3 regions of the Micromonospora sp. M71_S20 genome follow, and region 1 is predicted to be linked to each of the others. Evidence: predicted binding sites of a transcription regulator. Region 1 holds the regulator's gene; each other region holds the start of a gene.
What was found. Region 1 encodes HrcA, which represses chaperone genes, less so after heat shock. Its sites were predicted from a motif close to GGTTNGCACNCTCNNNNNGAGNGTGCNAACC; they were not measured.

Region 1 (2,265 bases):
GCTCCAGCCGCAGGATCGCGTCCGCGCCGGGCCGGGTCCGCGGTCGCGGACCCCGCGAACCGCCGGCCGCGCCGCCGAAGAACGCGTCCATGATGTCCTGGAAGCCGACGAACGGCCCGGCGCCGCCGGGGCCGCCGGGGCCACCCGCACCCCCGCCGCCGGGGGCGAGCGGGTCGCCGCCCAGGTCGACGATCTGCCGTTTCCGGTCGTCCGAGAGGACCTCGTACGCGGCGTTGATGTCCTTGAACTTCTCCTGTGCCTCCGGATCCGGATTCACGTCCGGGTGGAACTGCCGCGCCAACTTGCGGTAGGCGCGCTTGATCTCGTCGTCGGAGGCTTCCCGGCTCACCCCGAGAATGCCGTAGTAGTCCCTGGCCACTGCGTTCCGTGTCCTCATGTTCGTCTCGCGTTGCGCCGGTCGGCGGCCGGAGCCGGCCGTCGGCCCTGACTGGTCAGTTCTGGGCCAGCAGCTCGCCCACGTAGCGTGCCACGGCCCGCACCGTGGCGATGGTGCCGGGGTAGTCCATCCGGGTCGGCCCCAGCACGCCGAGGCCGCCGACGCTGGTCGCGCCCGGCCCGTAGCCGGTGCTGACCACCGAGGCGGCGCGCAGGTTGTCGATCTCGTTCTCGTCGCCGATCAGCACCCGCGTCGTGCTCGGCTCCGCCTCGCCGATGAGCTTGAGCATGACGACCTCCTCCTCCAGCGCCTCCAGGATGGGACGCAGGGAGCCCTGGAAGTCGAGCAGGCCGCCGCGGGTGAGGTTGGCCGTGCCGGCCAGCGCGATCCGCTCCTCGTGCCGCTCGATAAGCGTCTCCAGCAGCACGGTGGAGAGGGTGGTCATCGCCGGCCGCAGGTGCGGCAGCGACTCCTCGACCAGCGCCTGCACCAGCGGCGGGGTCTCCGACAGCCGGGTGCCGACCAGCTTCTCGTTGACCAGCCGGCGCAGGTCCGTGACGTCATCGGCGGGGATCGGCGCGGGCAGCTCGACCAGCCGCTGCTCGACCCGGCCCGTGTCGGCGATCATGACCAGCATCAGCCGGGTGGTGGAGATCGGCACCAGCTCCAGGTGGCGCACCGAGGATCGGGCCAGGCTCGGGTACTGCACCACGGCGACCTGCCGGGTCAGTTGCGCCAGCAGCCGGACGGTGCGGTGCACCACGTCGTCGAGGTCGACGGCGCCGACCAGGAAACGCTCGATCGCCCGGCGCTCGGCCGGGCTGAGCGGCTTCACCCGGGACAGCCGGTCCACGAAGAGCCGGTAGCCCCGGTCGGTGGGCACCCGGCCGGCGCTGGTGTGCGGCTGGCGGATGTAGCCCTCCTCCTCCAGCACGGCCATGTCGTTGCGGACGGTCGCCGGTGAGACCCCCAGCTGGTGCCGCTCGACCAGCGCCTTGCTGCCGACGGGCTCCTGCGTGGCGACGTAGTCCTCGACGATCGCGCGCAGTACGGCGAGCTTGCGGTCGTCGAGACCCATTCTCCCCACCTCCTGTCGCACGTCGGCCCCGGCACGCGGGGGCCGGGGCGGGCTGCTGGCACTCGACTGTAGCGAGTGCCAGTCTACGTCGGCAGGGCCGCCGGCGCGATGATCGACCTGGGGCGATCAGTCCGATCGGCGACCGCGCGGGCCCGCCCGACGGCCCCGGGGACCGGTCGTCCGGGCGTGCCCGGCCGGTGTCACGCTGGTGCCGCCTTGCCGGCTGCCCCTACCGTGACCTCCATGACTGAACCACCTCGCCCTCCCGGAGCGGGGGACCCCGGCTTCCCGCCGGACCCGACCGCTCCGTCGGGGGTTCCCGGCCACGCCGGCTCCGGCGACCCCACCGCACCACTGTCCGGGGCGCCGGGCCCGGGCAGCCATCCTCCACCCGGTGGCTATCCGCCGCCCACCGGCGACCAGCCGCCGTCGGGCGGCTACCCCCCGCCCGGTGACTATCCGCCGCCCGGTGACTATCCCCCGCCCGGCGGCTTCCCGCCGCCCGGCGGCTACGGCCCGCCGGGGGCCGGCTACCCGGCCGGTGGCGGCTACGGACCGCCGACGGGCGGCTACGCCAGCAACGACGACAAGAACTGGGCCCTGATCGCCCACTTCGGCGGCGCGGTCGGCGTGATCGTCGGCGGCGGCCTGCTCGGCTGGCTTGCGCCGCTCATCGCGCTGATGGCCCGGGGGCAGCAGTCGCCGACCGCCCGGGCGCACGCCGTCGCGGCGCTGAACTTCCAGCTCACCTGGACGATCGTCGGGGTGCTGAGCTGGGTGGTCACGCTGA
Region 2 (2,265 bases), on a different contig from region 1:
CCGGTCACCGAAGCCGGGGGCCTTGACCGCGCAGACCTTGAGGGTCTTGCGGATCGAGTTGACCACCAGCGTCGACAGCGCCTGGCCGTCGACGTCCTCGGCGATGATCAGCAGCGGCTTGCTGTTCTGGAGGACCTTCTCCAGCAGCGGCAGCAGCTCCTCGATCGCCGAGATCTTCTGCGTGGTGATGAGGATGTACGGGTCCTCCAGGACCGACTCCTGCGACTCCACGTCGGTGACGAAGTTCGGCGAGATGAAGCCCTTGTCGAACTGGAGACCCTCGGTCACGTCCAGCTCGGTGTGCAGGGCGGAGCCCTCCTCGACGGTGATGACACCGTCGCGGCCGACCCTCTCCATCGCCTCGGCGATCAGCTCGCCGATCGTGGCGTCCTGCGCGGAGATCGTCGCGACGTGCGCGATCGACTTCTTGTCGGCGACCTCGACCGCGCGGCCGAGCAGCGCCTCGGAGACCTTGGCGGCCGCCGCGTCGATGCCCCGCTTGAGGCCGGCCGGGTTGGTGCCGGCCGTGACGTTGCGCAGGCCCTCGCGGACCATCGCCTGGGCCAGCACGGTGGCGGTGGTGGTCCCGTCGCCGGCGACGTCGTTGGTCTTGGTCGCCACCTCCTTGACCAGCTGCGCACCGAGGTTCTCGTAGGGGTTGGTGAGCTCGATCTCCTTGGCGATGGTCACGCCGTCGTTGGTGATCGTGGGCACACCGAACTTCTTGTCCAGGACGACGTTGCGCCCGCGCGGGCCGAGGGTGACCTTGACCGCGTCCGCGAGGGCGTTGACACCGTGCTCGAGCAGGTGCCGGGCGTCGTCCGAGAAGCTCAGGATCTTCGCCATGAATGTCCCTTCGAAGCGACGTCGCCCCGGCCCGGCGAGCCGGACCGGGGCGACGACACTGATCGGTTGCTTACTTCTCGATGACCGCGAGGACGTCGCGGGCGGAGAGCACCAGGTACTCCTCGCCGGCGTACTTGACCTCGGTGCCGCCGTACTTCGAGTAGATGACGGTGTCGCCGACGGAGACGTCAACCGGGATCCGGTTGCCCTTGTCGTCGATCCGGCCCGGGCCGACAGCGAGGACGGTGCCCTCCTGCGGCTTCTCCTTGGCGGTGTCGGGGATCACGATGCCCGACGCCGTGGTGGTCTCAGCCTCGTTCGCCTGGACCAGGATCCGGTCCTCGAGCGGCTTGATCGCAACCTTGGTCGCGGTAGTCACGGGCATACCCTCCTGGGGTACTGGTTTCGTTACCGGTCGGCGAGCCGACCGGCGTCAATCTGCCACATGCCACCGGGCGGGGCCGTCGTCGCGGGTGCCGGTCCGCCTGGCGTTCAGCGCCCGGGCCACGAGGCCCGGAAGCTGGCACCCTCGGGGTGAGAGTGCTAATCGCAGGTTATTCCTCGGCTAGCACTCCGTCAAGGAGAGTGCCAACCCGCCGGCCGGCGCGTCGGGTCCGCCGACCACAATGGCCGGGTGGATCTCGACCAACTCGCCGCCCTGCGTACGCCCGAGGGGTCGGCCGCGCTCGCCGCGGCCGCGCGGGTGGCCGGCGGCGACCCGCTGACCGCGGCGGCCGCGCTCCGCTCGACCGGGCTGCCGGCCGGCCTGGCGTCGGCCGCCCTCACCCAGGCCGAGTTACGGCGCCGGGCGGTCGGCAAGTTCGGGCCGGCGGCGGCGGGGATGTTCCTCACCCGGGCCGGGTTGGAGCAGGCCACGCGGGGCGTCGTCGCGGCACGGCGGGCCGAGCGGCTGCGGGCCGCCGGGGTGCGCACGCTCGCCGACCTCGGCTGCGGCCTCGGCGCGGACGCGCTCGCCGCGGCCCGCGCCGGCATCCGGGTGTACGGCGTGGAGGCCGACCCGCTGACCGCCGCGATGGCCGCCGCGAACGCCGCGGCGGCCGGGCTGGCCGAGCTGTTCACGGTGGAGTGCGGCGACGCCACGGCGTTCGACGTGGACCGGGTCGACGGGGTGTTCTGCGACCCGGCGCGGCGCAGGGCGGGCACCGGGCGGCGCATCTTCGACCCGAACGCCTACTCCCCGCCCTGGGACTTCGTGGTCGGGCTGGCCGAGCGGGTGCCGCACACCGTCGTGAAGGTGGCGCCCGGCATCGACCACGCGCTGGTCCCGGCGGGCGCCGAGGCCGAGTGGGTGAGCGTCAACGGCGACCTGGTCGAGGCGGCCCTGTGGTGCGGCGAGCTGGCGCAGGTCCCCCGCCGCGCCACCCTGCTGCGCAACAGGCAACGGCCCCCCGTCGACGC
Region 3 (2,265 bases), on a different contig from region 1:
CTTGACGATCTGCGCGCCGGTCGCCTCGTCGCCGACCAGGTCCAGCTTGTCGAAGGCGGTCTTGCCGGCCTGCACCAGCGCGACGCCACCACCCGGGACGATGCCCTCCTCGACGGCGGCCTTCGCGTTGCGGACGGCGTCCTCGATGCGGTGCTTGCGCTCCTTCAGCTCGACCTCGGTGGCCGCGCCGACCTTGATCACCGCGACGCCGCCGGCCAGCTTGGCCAGCCGCTCCTGCAGCTTCTCGCGGTCGTAGTCGGAGTCGCTCTTCTCGATCTCGGCCCGGATCTGGTTGACCCGGCCCTGGATCTGCTCGGCGTCGCCGGCACCGTCGACGATGGTGGTCTCGTCCTTGGTCACCACGACCTTGCGGGCGCGGCCCAGCATGTCGAGGCCGACGGCGTCCAGCTTGAGGCCGACCTCCTCGCTGATGACCTGGCCACCGGTGAGGATGGCGATGTCGGCCAGCATGGCCTTGCGGCGGTCACCGAAGCCCGGCGCCTTGACGGCGACGGACTTGAAGGTGCCCCGGACCTTGTTGACGACCAGGGTCGCCAGGGCCTCGCCCTCGATGTCCTCGGCGATGATCAGCAGCGGCTTGCCCGACTGCATGACCTTCTCCAGGATCGGGAGCAGGTCCTTCACGGACGAGATCTTGCTGTTGACGATCAGGAGGTAGGGGTCGTCGAAGACGGCCTCCATACGCTCCGGGTCGGTCATGAAGTAGGCCGAGATGTAGCCCTTGTCGAAGCGCATACCCTCGGTGAGCTCCAGCTCCAGCCCGAAGGTGTTGCTCTCCTCGACGGTGATGACGCCTTCCTTGCCCACCTTGTCCATCGCCTCGGCGATGATCTCGCCGACGCTGGTGTCACCGGCGGAGATGGAGGCGGTGGAGGCGATCTGCTCCTTGGTCTCGACGTCCTTGGCGAGCTTGAGCAGCTCCTCCGAGACGCTGGCCACGGCGGCCTCGATGCCCCGCTTCAGGGCCATCGGGTTGGCACCGGCGGCCACGTTGCGCAGGCCCTCGCGGACCAGGGCCTGGGCCAGGACGGTCGCCGTCGTCGTGCCGTCACCGGCGACGTCGTCGGTCTTCTTCGCGACCTCCTTGACCAGCTCGGCGCCGATCTTCTCGTAGGGGTCCTCGAGCTCGATCTCCTTGGCGATGCTCACACCATCGTTGGTGATGGTGGGGGCACCCCACTTCTTCTCGAGCACGACGTTGCGGCCCTTGGGGCCGAGCGTCACCTTCACGGCGTCGGCGAGCTGGTTCATGCCCCGCTCGAGGCCGCGGCGCGCCTCTTCGTCGAACGCGATCATCTTGGCCATACGGCGTTGTCCTCCTGGACACTCACGGGCCACCCGGAGTGTGTGTCCCGGATGGGCCGCCTGGTGTACGCACCTTGGGACGTCGCCACCTGGCGACGACGACGTCTCCTCGGCCGGGCCGGATAGCCCGCGACGACCGGCCATGTGCCGCAGCCGCGTCTGGACGCCGCTACGACCGTGGCCCTACCGCCCCGACCATTGGCACTCACGGTATGCGAGTGCCAATGACTTGTTTAGCACTCTCCCCTGCCGAGTGCAAGCACGATCGCCCCGGTCAGCCAAGTTCGCCGGTCAGCCGCGCGCTGTCCACCGGCCCCTCGTGGGCCCGCTGCTCGGCGTACGTGACGACCAGGCCGACCAGCTGGGCGAGGTGGGTGGGCAGGGCCAGCACCGCGCCCACCAGCGTCACCGCGAGCACGCCGAGGGCCGTGCCCGGCGACTCCAGCGGGGTGGTGCCGAACGGCAGCGTGCCGATGCCCTCCACCATGCCGGCGGCCCCGCTGCCGACGATGACCGCCGCCGCCACCAGCGCCACCCGGCCGAGCAGCAGACCGAGTCGGTCGTGGAACATCCGGAAGGAACGGCCGATCGGGTGCTGCCGCTCGAACAGGTAGACCGGGCCGGCCATGCTCAGCGCGAAGGCGAAGTAGATGCCGGGGATCACGCAGAAACAGACCCCGAGCCCGATGATCACGCTCATCAGCAGGGTCCAGCCCCAGAGGCCCAGCGCCCGGTGCGCCCCGTAGGAAAGGGCCGCGCCCACGCTCACCGGTTGACCGGCCGCCTGCCGGGTGACCACCCAGGTGCCGGCCGCCCAGCCCAGGCTCTGCACGAAACCGAAGACGAGGGCGCTGCCGAGCACCACGAACAGCAGGACGCCCGTGTCGGCCAGGAAGGTGTCGGGCAGCGCGGCGGGGTCGTCGGCCATCGACTCCTCCC

Region 2: the regulator HrcA is predicted to act here: its motif matches at 1,365-1,395, upstream of groES (co-chaperone GroES).
Region 3: the regulator HrcA is predicted to act here: its motif matches at 1,523-1,553, upstream of groL (chaperonin GroEL).

What each region holds. Positions count from the first base shown of each region.
Region 1 covers NZ_RCCV01000003.1:64,163-66,427, reverse strand. The annotation lists gene dnaJ (molecular chaperone DnaJ) at 1-379, opposite strand, end outside; gene hrcA (heat-inducible transcriptional repressor HrcA) at 453-1,475, opposite strand; gene DER29_RS25490 (DUF4870 domain-containing protein) at 1,719-2,265, shown strand, end outside.
Region 2 covers NZ_RCCV01000002.1:575,527-577,791, forward strand. The annotation lists gene groL (chaperonin GroEL) at 1-846, opposite strand, end outside; gene groES (co-chaperone GroES) at 917-1,231, opposite strand; gene DER29_RS23520 (methyltransferase domain-containing protein) at 1,481-2,265, shown strand, end outside.
Region 3 covers NZ_RCCV01000002.1:904,106-906,370, forward strand. The annotation lists gene groL (chaperonin GroEL) at 1-1,326, opposite strand, end outside; gene DER29_RS25135 (hypothetical protein) at 1,601-2,265, opposite strand, start outside.